2 regions of the Halomonas sp. I5-271120 genome follow, and region 1 is predicted to be linked to the other one. Evidence: predicted binding sites of a transcription regulator. Region 1 holds the regulator's gene; the other holds the start of a gene.
What was found. Region 1 encodes PhoB, which activates phosphate uptake and scavenging genes when phosphate is short. Its sites were predicted from a motif close to TGTCATANNNNTGTCANA; they were not measured.
Positions count from the first base shown of each region.

Region 2: Q2K57_RS11035 (glycosyltransferase family 1 protein) is a predicted target of PhoB. The motif match lies at 2,369-2,386, and genes of this name have one in related genera.

Region 1 covers NZ_CP130701.1:1,697,505-1,703,618, forward strand. Annotated here, with positions in the region: gene phoU (phosphate signaling complex protein PhoU) at 1-267, shown strand, start outside; gene cysZ (sulfate transporter CysZ) at 388-1,134, shown strand; gene phoR (phosphate regulon sensor histidine kinase PhoR) at 1,353-2,657, opposite strand; gene phoB (phosphate regulon transcriptional regulator PhoB) at 2,665-3,354, opposite strand; gene ubiA (4-hydroxybenzoate octaprenyltransferase) at 3,582-4,466, opposite strand; gene Q2K57_RS07595 (chorismate lyase) at 4,628-5,182, opposite strand; gene Q2K57_RS07600 (FAD-dependent oxidoreductase) at 5,257-6,114, shown strand, end outside.
Region 2 covers NZ_CP130701.1:2,479,696-2,485,809, forward strand. Annotated here, with positions in the region: gene Q2K57_RS11030 (lysylphosphatidylglycerol synthase transmembrane domain-containing protein) at 35-1,111, opposite strand; gene Q2K57_RS11035 (glycosyltransferase family 1 protein) at 1,203-2,321, opposite strand; gene Q2K57_RS11040 (phospholipase D-like domain-containing protein) at 2,495-3,037, shown strand; gene Q2K57_RS11045 (phosphatidylserine/phosphatidylglycerophosphate/cardiolipin synthase family protein) at 3,089-3,751, shown strand; gene Q2K57_RS11050 (exoribonuclease II) at 3,866-5,806, opposite strand; gene Q2K57_RS11055 (Cof-type HAD-IIB family hydrolase) at 5,999-6,114, shown strand, end outside.

The DNA.
Region 1 (6,114 bases):
GATCTGGCGCTCAAGGTGGTCCACGAAGACGAGGCCGTCGACAGCGAATACACGACCGCGATGCGCTCGCTGATGACCTTCATGATGGAAGATCCGCGCTCCATCACCTCGGTGCTCAGCGTGATGTGGGTGCTGCGCGCCCTGGAGCGCATCGGCGATCATGCCAACAACCTGGCCGAGTACGTCATCTACCTGGTTAAAGGGCTGGATATCCGCCATATCAATCCGGACGACCTCGACGAGGAAGCGCTCAAGCAGCGCAAGTGACGATAGCCGCCATGGCGGCATCAAGCAGCCGAAATCGCCGCCGCTTCGTGCGGCGGCGTTGTTTTATCCAGGATGTACACGTCTAGTGACCTGTATATCGAGAGAAGGAGTCGCGAGAGGATGCTCAACGCCCTGACGGCGCTGACCCGAGGAACCCGGCTGGTCTTCAGTCCGGGTCTGAGACGCTATGTGTTTCTGCCGATGCTGGTCAATCTGGTGGTCTATGTCGCCGGGCTTCAGTTCGTACTGAGCCATTTCGGCGGCTGGCTGGATGGCTGGATGACGATGGTCCCGGGCTGGCTTAATTGGCTCGAGTGGCTGATCTGGCCGCTCTTCGTGGTGACTCTGGTGCTGGTGGTGTTCTTCAGTTTCACCCTGGTCACGCACCTGATCGCTGCTCCCTTCTATGGCTTTCTGGCGGCCAAGGTCGAGGCGCAGCAGACTGGCCGCCCTCCGCAGGACGAGCGTGGCCTGGTGCGCACCGGCGTCGATGCCCTGGGCCGCGAGCTGGTCAAGCTTGCCTACATTGTGCCGCGCATGGCGCTGTTGTTCGTGCTGAGCTGGGTGCCGGTGGCCAACCTGCTGGCGCCGCCGCTGTGGTTGCTGTTCTCGGCCTGGGTGATGGCGATCACCTATCTGGACTACCCGATGGACAACAACGCCGTCAGCTTCGCCGATATGCGCCGCCGGCTGCGCCGTCGCTGGTGGCCGACCCTGACCTTCGGCGGCTGGGTCACGTTGCTGACCTGGATTCCGCTGGCCAACCTCTTTCTGCTGCCCGGCGCCGTGGCGGGCTCGGTGCTGATGTGGGATCGCCACTATCGCGAGCTTGGCGCTTCAGGAGAGGCGGTAGCGACCCGCCGCTGAGCCCCATGGTGTGGCCCGGCGTGCATGGTTTCCTTGTTTCGCCTTCTTTCCTTGATTTCGCCTGGCCGTGACGAAAAAAGCCCTGCTATCCGCTAGCGGGGCTTTTTTCGTTCTCAGAGCGACTACTGTCATAGCTACTCTTGCCATGGCGACTATTGCCATGGCTATCGTTTGAGGATGGGGCCTGTCGTGAATGCGGCTAAAGCTGGGGTGTCGCGTCAGGCGTGGGCCGCTTGATCCTCGACCAGGCGCTTGCTGGGGAAAACGCAGCGAAACACTGACCCCTGATCGGGGTAGGAGGAGATTTCCAGGCGGGCGTCGTGGCGCAGCAGTACGTGCTTGACGATGGCCAGTCCCAGGCCGGTACCGCCGGTTGCCGTGCTGCGACCCTTGTCGACCCGGTAGAAGCGCTCGGTGAGGCGGGGGATATGCACCGGGTCGATGCCCTCGCCGTTGTCCTCGATTTCCAGGGCGGCGCCCGCCGGGTGATCGCGCCAACGCAGGACGATATGACAGCCCTCGCCGCTATAGCGTACGGCGTTGAAGGCCAGGTTGGAGATGGCGCTGCGCAGCTCCTTGGGGTCACCGCGCAGTGCCTGATTCGACTCGATGTCGAGGCTGATCTGGTGACGGCCGCCCGACAGGGATTCGGCGTCGTGCTGGATCGCTTCCAGCAGGGGCGGCACGGAGACGCGCTCGCTGTGCGCATTGGGCTGGTCGATCTCCAGGCGCGACAGCATCAGCAGGTCATCGACCAGGTTCTGCATGCGCTTGGCCTGGTCCTGCATCTGGCCAAGGCTCCTGGCCAGGCGCGGCGGCATCAGCTCGGCATGGTCGGCATAGGTCTCCAGATAGCCGGTCAGCACCGTGAGCGGGGTGCGCAGCTCATGGGAGACGTTGGCCACGAAGTCGCGGCGCATCTGCTCCAGACGATGCAGGCGAGTGATGTCGCGGGCCATCAGCAGGCGCTCATCGTCGCCATATAGCGTCAGCTGGAACTGCAGGACGCGTCGATCGTCGATCGGCGAGGTCAGCGTCAGTGGCTCTCGGTAGGCCCGCTTGTCGAAGTACTCAACGAAGCGCGGGGCGCGGATCAGGTTGGTGATGTGCTGGCCACGATCCTGATGAGTCTTCAGCCCCAGCATGGTTTCGGCGGCGCTGTTCCACCATTCCAGGTCGCCACGGCGGTCGAGCATCACCACGCTGTCGCTCATCGCCTCCGAGGAATCCTGAATGCGTTGCAGGGTGTTACGCAGGCGTCGCTGGGTCTTGGCCTGCGCCTTCTGGTGATGGTGCAGGCGATCGAAGAGCTCACCCCAGATACCGCTGGCCTCGGGTGGGTCAGCGTGTCGCGACTGGGTCAGCCAGCGATGCAGGGCGCGCAGCTGGCGCAGATGGAAGAGCAGATAGATCCCGAACCCCAGTGCCAGACCCAGGCCTGGAGCGTCGAAGATCAGGCCCGCCATGGTCAGAACGCCGGCCAGCCAGGCCAGGCGCCAGAATTCCAGGGCCCAGAGACTCATAGGTAGCTCAGCCCTTGGCAGAGAAGCGGTAGCCCGTGCCGCGCACGGTCTGAATCAGGTGCTGGTGTGCCTCGCCGAGGGCCTTGCGTAGGCGACGGATGTGCACATCGACGGTGCGTTCTTCGACATAGACGTTGCCGCCCCACACCTGATCGAGCAGCTGACTGCGCGTATAGGCGCGCTCCTGGTGGGTCATGAAGAACTGTAGCAAGCGATACTCGGTGGGGCCGATATCCAGCGGAGCGCCGTGGGTGCTGACGCGATGGCTGGCAGGGTCGAGCAGCAGCCCCTCGACCTCGACCGCCTGCTCGACGCCCTTGGGCGTGGCGCGGCGCAGCACCGCCTTGAGGCGGGCCACCAGCTCGCGGGGCGAGAAGGGCTTGGTGATGTAGTCATCCGCCCCGGCTTCGAGCCCCTGAATCTTGTTGTCTTCTTCGCCCTTGGCGGTGAGCAGGATGATCGGCAGCTCGGCGGTAGCTTCGTCGCGCTTCAGGCGGCGGGCCAGCTCAATACCGCTGATGCCCGGCATCATCCAGTCAAGGACCAGCAGGTCGGGTTGATGGTCGACGACCATGGCATGCGCGGTCTGGGCGTTGTCGGCCTCGAGGACCTGATAGTCGGCCATCTCCAGGGCGATGGCGATCATCTCGCGGATAGAGGCTTCGTCATCGACGATCAGGACGGTCTTGGTGCTCATCTGGCTGGCCTCCTGGCCTTACAAAGATAAGGACAATGACAAGATGATGACGATTCCACCACGCTAACATGACATTGCCATGACAGGCGGCTCTCACCAAGGGGGCTCACCAAGGCCCTTGATCAGGGGCTTAGATCAAGGGCTCTGACCCGGGCGTATCCCTCTTCTTGCTCCGCCCCTTTCTTGGCCCCGACCTCAGGGGGCGCACCTTTCGTCCGGCAGTTGCTTCAGGGCGCCGGCCACAGCGACAGGGCCAGGCCGGCGAACAGGACCAGCCCCGCCCAGTGATTGTTGAGGAAGGCTTGGAAGCAGCGATCCCGGTCGCGGCCGCGAATCAGCGTGTACTGATAGACGAAGATCGCGGCCATGGCGCCAAGCCCCAGCCAGAAGAAGCCGCTTAGTGCCAGGCGGGTACCGATCAGTCCCAGCAACCCAAGGGTCAAGAGCTGCAGCAGCCCGATCATCAGGATATCGGCGCGCCCGAACAGCACCGCCGTGGACTTGATGCCGATCTTCAGGTCATCGTCCCGGTCGACCATCGCGTATTGCGTATCATAGGCCACCGTCCAGCACAGGTTGGCCGCGAACAAGAGCCAGGCCTCCAGCGGTACCGCGCCGGTCACGGCCGAGAAGGCCATCGGAATGGCCATCGAGAAGGCCGCCCCCAGCACGACCTGGGGCAGGTGCGTATAGCGTTTCATGAAGGGATAGACCGCGGCCAGGGCCACGGCGGCCACCGACAGCAGCACGGTCAGGCCGTTGGTGAAGCACACCAGCACGAAGGAGGCGGCGACGAGGGCCGCGAACAGCATCTTGGCTTCGCGCTCCGCAATGCGCCCGGTGGCCAGCGGCCGTGCCTTGGTGCGCTTGACGTGACCATCCAGGTGGCGGTCGGCGTAGTCGTTGACCACGCAGCCCGCGGCTCGCATCAGGTAGACCCCAGCGATGAAGATCAGCAGCAGGGTGCGGGTGGGCAGGCCCTCGGCGGCGAGCCACAGCGCCCAGAGCGTCGGCCACATCAATAGCCAGGTACCGATGGGACGATTGAGGCGCATCAGTGCCAGAAAGTCGGGCAGGCGAGCCAGGCCACGGGGGCGCTCGACGTGATCCATCTTGGTCTCCAGGTTGTCTCTTCAGGCCCTGCCGCTACGCCCATTCTCCAGGGCCAGGGCACTCTTTTATCGCGCCGGCTCATTTAATGCCATGGCCCATTTATCGTCACGACTCATTTAACGCCATGGGCTAGCTGCGATGGTTTAGGCGCGGCGGCCGGTCAGCGTGGCGGCAAGCCCAGCTCATCGCTCATGGTATCGAGGAAGAACTCCTGAACCAGTACCGCGAAGCGACCGTGGCGAAACACCGAGCGTCGCCCCCATGGGCCGAGGCCGCCGTGAAAGCCTGCTGCGGCTCGGCTGACCTCAATCGGCCCGCGCTCGAGGTCCGGTTGACGAAACAGCCAGTGGCCCAGCGAGCGCTCACCGAGGCGATCCAGGCGCTGGCCGTGGAGCCGAGCGAGTGGCACCACCGAGCGAGCCACTACCCAGGGCTGCTCCTCGATGCACAGCGCCACCTCGCGCAGCCAGGCGCGCTCTCGGGGCCTGAGCCCCAGTGCCCGGGCTTCGTCGTGTCCGGGGCGGCCGATGCGCTGGTCCAGCAGGCGCACCCGGAAGGGACGACCGTCGGCGGCAGCGATCAGCCTCGCCGTCAGCGAGTCGCGGCTGGCGATCCAGGTCCACCAGGCGGGGCTCATTGTCGGCCGGGCCACGGCAGCGGGGTACCAGCGGCGCCAGGTGGTGCTCAGAGAGGGAGATGTCGGGCGATCGCGCACCGGGCGCCTCCAGGCCAATATCGGGGCGCATAGTGTACCATGCGGCGTTCACGTTATTGCTCGTCGGGAGCGCCATGACTGCACCCTTGACCATCCTCGGCACCGGCATGGCCGGTATTCAGCTGGCCCGCCAGGTGCGTGCCCGTGACGCCGCGCGGCCGATCACCCTGATCACTGCCGACAGCGGTGACGATTACTCCAAGCCGATGCTCTCCACCGGCTTCGCCAAGGGGCTGCCCCCGTCGCGGCTGGCCAGCCGCGATGCGCTTTCGCTGGCCGAGGGCCTCGACGCCGTGGTGCGCACCCACACCCGGGTCACGTCGATCGACCCGCTGACGAAGTGCCTCGAGATCGGCGCCGAGACGTTGCCCTATGGCGAGCTGGTGTTGGCGACCGGCGCCGCGCCGGTGGCGCCCTTCGCGATTCCGCCCGCGCTGGCATCCAGGGTCTTTGCGATCAATGACCTCGACGACTACCGCGTCTTCCACGCGGCGCTGGCGAGGCTCGCTCGCCCGGCGCGAGTGGCGATCATCGGCAGCGGCCTGGTGGGTTGCGAGTATGCCAATGACCTGGTCGCCGGCGGCCATGGCGTGACGCTGATCGCCCCTGAGCCCACGCCGCTGGCGCGGCTGCTGCCCGAGACGCTGGGGGCGGCCTTGAATGATGCCTTCCGGGAGGCCGGCATCGCGCTGGAGACGGGCCGGACCCTGGCGGCGCTTGGCGAGGACGGCGACCAGCTGGCGCTGACCCTCGACGATGGCCGGTCGCTCGAGGCGGATCTGGTGCTGGTCGCTACCGGCCTGTCGCCGCGCACGGCGCTCGCCGAGGCTGCTGGCCTGGCCGTGGGCCCTGAGGGCGTGCATACCGACCGCTACCTGGCCACCTCACAGCCGGGCATCCATGCGCTGGGCGACGTGGCCTGCGTCGATGGG
Region 2 (6,114 bases), 780 kb from region 1:
AGGACGGTAGTGACGCAGAGATTTCCCGGCAGATCTAGCGTCGCTGACTGGCCAGCCAAGCCAGTACCGGAGCGCCGGCCAACAGGTACCAATGGTAGGTGACAAAGCGCCAGATCAGGACCGCGGCGGCGGTGGTCTCGCCGCCCAGTGTCGGTAGCAAAAAGGCGCCGATGGTCAGTTCGACCCCGCCGGCACCGCCCGGCAGCAGGCTCAGCTGACCGGCGGCCATGGCCAGCATCTGCACCATGAAGGTCCAGACCCAGGCGACCTCGACGCCCAGCCCATCCAGCGTCAGGTACAGCAGGCTGTAGCGGGTGAGCCAGTGAGCGCTGCACAGGGCGAAGATGGCGGCGAGCGTCAGTGGCGGCTGTCTCAGGGTGGTGGCAAGCCCCTGCCGAAACTGCAGCAGCTGTCGGGCCAGGCGGTGACGCCGGGGGCGGGCGAGCCCCAGCCGGGTGAGCGGGGCACGGCTCAGGCGCAGCACGCGGGGCAGGTAAAGTAGCAGTGCGATCAGTATCACCAGGATAGCCACCAAGGCGGCACCGGCCAGCCGGATAAGCTCGGGCCGAGGCCAGGTGTCCGGGTGCAGCAGGGCGTATCCGCCTATCGCGGCCAGGGCGAGCAGAAAGAACAGCATGTCGCATACCTGATCGATCAGGAAGATCCCCGAGGAGGTCGCGGGGCGCAGGCCGTGACCCCTGAGCAGCATCATCAGGGTCAGGGGGCCACCGCTGCCGCCCGGCGTTGCACAGGTGGCGCATTCGGTGGCCATCACCATCGCCAGTGCCCGGCGCTGGCCCAAGAGTAGTGGAGTGCCTGGAGCAGTGCCCTGAAAGGCACAGGTCGGCGAGCCTTGGGCCGGCGATGACCCGGCCAAGCGGCCGTTGCCTGATCGATCGAGTGGTTTATCGCCAGCCCCGAGACGGCCGGCAAGCAGCAGGCGCAGGCGAAGCGCGTTGAGGTTCCAACAGCCAAGCACCAGCGACAGCATCAGCGCCAGTTGCGTAAGCGGAAAGTCGAGAAGGGCCGCGAAAGGTGCCATGCCATCGAGCAACAGCGGGATCAGCGCCGCCATCAGCAGCGCCAGGATCAGCAGTGCTCGGCCACGCAACAGCCTCCACGCGCGCCTCAGACCTTTCATAAATGCTTCCGTGCGGTTCCTGAGGATGCGCCGACCGTCGGGGAACTCAGCGACCGGTCGTCTAGCCATGCTGGCAGCGTGTCATGGTGGCAAGGGTCGGTGACAGAGTGCGGTAATGGTCAAGCAGGCCATCGATGACCTTCGACCAGCGGTAATGACGCTCCACGTGGCGACGGGCATGGCGGCCGATGGCGGCGGCATCGTTGAGAAAGAGTTCCTCTACGGCGCGTGCCATAGCGTTCGGCGCATGGGGCTCGCAGAGCACGCCGCAGCCCAGCGGTACGTTCTCGATCAGTGCACCGGCCCGCGCAGCCACCACCGGCAGGCCGCTGGCCATGGCTTCCAACGCCACCAGGCCAAAGGTCTCGCGGGTGCCGGCGTGGACCATGGCATCGGCACTGGCCAGGGCGCGAGCCACCTCATTGGGTGAGCAGCAGCGGCTGATCACGCTGACGTTGTCCGGAACCTGGGTCGGCATCCCCGGCCCCATCAGCAGCAGGTGATAGCCGCGACCGAGTTGCTGGGCGGTCGCCAGCAGGTCATTGATGTTCTTCTCCCGGGAGTTGCGACCGGCGAAGACCAGCAGTCGGGTGGCGTCGTCGAGGCCAAGGGTCTCTCGCAACGTTTCTTGGCGCCGGCGGGGATGGAAGGTGTCGAGATCGACCCCCAACGGCTGCACGCGCACGCCCTGCACGCCCCAGTCCTCGAGGCGTTCGCCCATCGAGCGGCAAGGCACCAGTACGCTATCGAAGCGCCCGTAAAGATCCGCCACATAGCGCTTGAGGCGCCGGGCCACCGGCGGGCCGAAGCGATCGCCCATCAGCCGTGGCAGGTCGGAATGGTAGAACCCGACCACCGGCACCCCTAACTGCTGACCGGCCTCCAGCGCCGCCCAGGCGGTGACGTAGGGGTCGCCGGCCTCGATCAGGTCCGGGCCCAGTTCGACCAGTGCATCGCGCCAGGGGCTGCGCCGCAGCGGGAAACGATAGCCCTGGCCCAGCGGCAAACGAAAGGCGGGTAGGGTCTGCAGGGCTCCCAGGGTCTGACGCTCGCCGGCGGGGACCAACAGGTTAGCCGCGACGTCCGGTAGGGTCGCCAAGTGACGGTGCTTGGCCTGAAGGTAGGTGCGCACGCCGCCGCTATCCGGCGCATGAAACATGGTGATATCCGCAAGGTGCAAGACCGTCTCCTGTTGCCGTTGGCTCTCGCTCAAGGGTAGCGAGGCAATGCGACAGTTCGACGACAGGTCGGCTTCGCCGTCTCGGCAGAGAATGCTCGAGGCTCTACGGGTGGCGCTTTGCGGCCATGCATGAGACATATGATGACACGCGCACACGACAAGGAGAGGAGTGAATGCCAGCCGACACCGGTTCAGGCGAGAGCCGTTCAAGCGAGCGTCAGCGCAAAGAGGCCCACTCGCTCGAGAAACGGGACTCGGATGCGTCAGGGCCCGCGTCGCCCCGAGAGGAGGCCTATTACCGCACCGAGCTCGAGTACGCGCTGGGGACGCCGTTCACTGCCGGCAATCATGTCGAGGTGATGCGCAATGGCGTGGAGATATTCCCCGCTATGCTCGATGCCATCGATGCCGCCGAGGCCAGCATCGATCTGGTGACCTACGTCTACTGGACGGGTGACATCGCGCAGCGCTTCGCCGAGGCTCTGGCCCGTCGGGCTCGCGAGGGTCTCCGGGTTCGGGTCGTGCTGGATGCGGTGGGAACGCAGAAGATGTCGTCTGAGGTGGTCGCTCAGATGCGCGAGGCCGGCGTCGAGGTGCGCCTTTTCCGGCCGATCAAGCTGCCAAGGCCCTGGCAGATCGACAAGCGCACGCACCGCAAGATCATGGTATGCGACGACCGTCTCGGCTTCGTCGGCGGGGTCGGCATCGCTGCCTAATGGGAAGGCGATGCCCGCACGCCGGATGAATGGCGCGAGACGCATCTACTCGTGTCGGGTCCGGCGGTCATCGGGCTGCATTCTGCCTTTCTCGACAACTGGAACGAGTGTGGGCCTTGGCAGTGGGAGCCGATTCGCCAGCGGCCGCCGGTTCACGAGGATGGTCTGCTGGTCCAGTGCGTGCGGGCCTCCTCGACCATCGGTTGGACCGAATCCGCTGCAATGCTGCGCTCGCTGGTGGCGGTCAGTCAGGTCAGGCTACGCATCGTGACCGCCTACTTTGCCCCGGATGATGTCTTGATCGAGCAGATCATCTCGGCACTCGAGCGAGGTGTCTCGGTGGAGCTGCTGGTGCCGGGTCGCCACAACGACAGCCGCCTGTCGCAGCTGGCCGGGCAGCCGAGCATCGAGCGGCTGCTTGATGCCGGTGCGAAGGTCTGGGTGTTTCTGCCGACCATGCTGCATGCCAAGGTGATTACCGTCGACGGTCGGCTTGCCTGCGTCGGGTCGGTGAACGTGAATCATCGGTCGATGGGCAAGGACGAGGAATGTTGCGCCCTGATGCTCTCCGAGGCTGTCACGGCGACCCTGGATGGGCAATTCGACGATGACTGCCAGCGTTCGCAGCGTCTGGACGCCGACGAGTTCCGTCGGCGCGGACGCTGGACACAATTCATGGAGCAGGGGGCCCGAATGCTGCTGGAGCAGCTGTGAGCCCGTGTGGGACCATTGATCGGCTGTGTGGCCTCCGCGCGGCACAGGCTTGAAACGACAATGCCCCGGCGAGTGGCCGGGGCGTTGTGCGTCTTGCAGGCGGTCAGCGCTTGATCAGACCGCGGGGCGGGCCACCAGCGAGCGGGTCTCTTCACGCGCTTCCGTGAGAGCCACGCGGGTCATGTCGCCCAGCTTGAAGCGCTCTTCGCCTTCGATCTGGATGCGACCTTCCTTGTCGTCGATCACTACCTTGTCACGTTCGCTGTGCATCAGCGGCGCCGGAATGAAGGCGGTGGCGCCATTTGCGACCAGACGCACCCGCATGCCGCCGCGGTTGACGGCGATGATCTCGGCCTCGAACTCCTGCTGCTCCTTGGCTGCCTCTGTCAGGTAGCGCACGTAGAGCCAGTCCTTCACATCGCGCTCTGCCATGCGGTTCAGGCGGCGGCGTTCGGTGAGCTGCTCGGTCAGCGCCTGGCTGGCCTCGGCCGGGGCGCTCTCGCCCTTAAGCACGCGCTTGATCAGGCGGTGGTTGACCATGTCGCCGTACTTGCGGATCGGCGAGGTCCAGGTGGCGTAAGCGGCCAGGCCCAGGCCGAAGTGCGGGCCGGGCAGGGCGGACATGCTGGTGAAGCCCTGGAAGCGGCGCAGGCGAACATCAAGCCAGGCATCATCGCGGGCCTCGAGTTCGCGCTTGAGCTCGCGATAGCGCGGCAGCTCGAGCAGGGCCTCGCGCTCGACCTGGATATCCTGGGCGGCGAGGAACTCGTGAGCCGCGTCGGCTTTCTCCGGCTCGAAGGCCCGGTGCACGTTGAAGATGCCGTGACCGACCTTGTCCGCTAGCAGGTCGGCGCAGCAGGCGTTGGCCGCAATCATCGATTCCTCGATCATGCGGTTGGCGATGCGCCGATCCTCGGTGCGAATGTTCAGCACATTGCCGGCGTCGTCCAGATCGAAGACGTAGTCAGGACGATCCTTGAACACCAGCGCATTGGCGGCGCGCCAGGCGCTGCGTGCCTCGGTCAGGTCGCGCAGGGCAGTGAGCTGCGGCGCGATGGCTTCATCTGGTGCCCAGTCGCCCTGACCTTCGATCCAGTCGGAGACATGGTCATAGACCAGGCGTGACTTCGAGATCATGTTCGCGGCGAAGAAGCGGTAGTCGCCCAGGTTGCCTTCGGCATCGATGTCCAGCGCGCAGGCCAGCACCGGACGCTCCTTGCCTTCCCACAGCGAGCACAGATCGTCGGCCAGCACTTCCGGCAGCATGGTGACGTTCTGTCCCGGCAGATAGACGGTGAAGGCGCGGGTGCGCGCTTCCAGGTCGGCGGCATGGCTCTCGTCGACGTAGGCGGTGGGATCGGCGATCGCTACCGTCAGGCGCCAGCCGCCGTTGTCCAGGGTCTCGACGCGCAGGGCGTCGTCCATGTCGCGCGTTTTCTCACCGTCGATGGTGAAGAAGGGCTCTGCGGTCAGGTCTTCGCGCGTGAGGCCTTCATCGGCCATCGGCCAGTCGTCACCGGCTTCCGGCGAGGCCTGCTCGAGGGCATGGCGCGCCAGCGTCACGCGCCAAGGTACTGCCGGGTTGTCGCTCTTGGCGACCAGCTCATCGATCTGAGAAAAGAAACCGCGGTCGCCTTCTTTCAGTGGGTGGCGCACCAGACGGGCCACCACCCAGTCGCCATCGGCGATGCTGTCTTCGTCGAGGCTGCGCTTGAGGCGCGCCTTGAGCACGTTCTTGACCGACGGGTGGTCGGGCACCACGGCCAGGCGGCCTTCACGCTTCTGGACCCGAGCCACGAAACGCTGCATGCCGATTTCCAGCAGGGTATCCGGCTCGACCGAGGTCTTTTCGCCTTCCTCCTTGAGGATGGCCTTCACCCGGTCGCCGTGAAGCACCTGCTTCATGGCGGGAGGCGGCACGAAGTAGGAGTCGCCGTCGTCGGTTTCGAGGAAGCCAAAGCCCTTGTCGGTGGCTTTGATCACGCCCTCGACCCGGGGCGTGGTATCGCGGATCTGCTGCTTGAGCTGAGCAAGCATCGAGTTGTTCTGAAGCATCGGACACTTTTGCATGGCGGGAAGAGTGGGGGCCACTATACGGATTCCTCCAGCCCGCGCCAATCGGGGCGGACAGCCGCAGAAGGTGTGCACGACCAATCAAGACGTTAGGGGTGAGCTCGTGGCAAGACCGGCGAAGACAGCCATCGACTCCCTTGGGTATGCTAGCGACTAAGACGCCAAGGAGCCCACATGTCGCCACAGCTGATCGTCACCGACCTCGACCGCACCCTGCTCAACGCCGACCATGATCTGGACCCGCTCACCATCGAGACCTTCCAGGCCCTCGCCGAGCGCGGCCATCATCT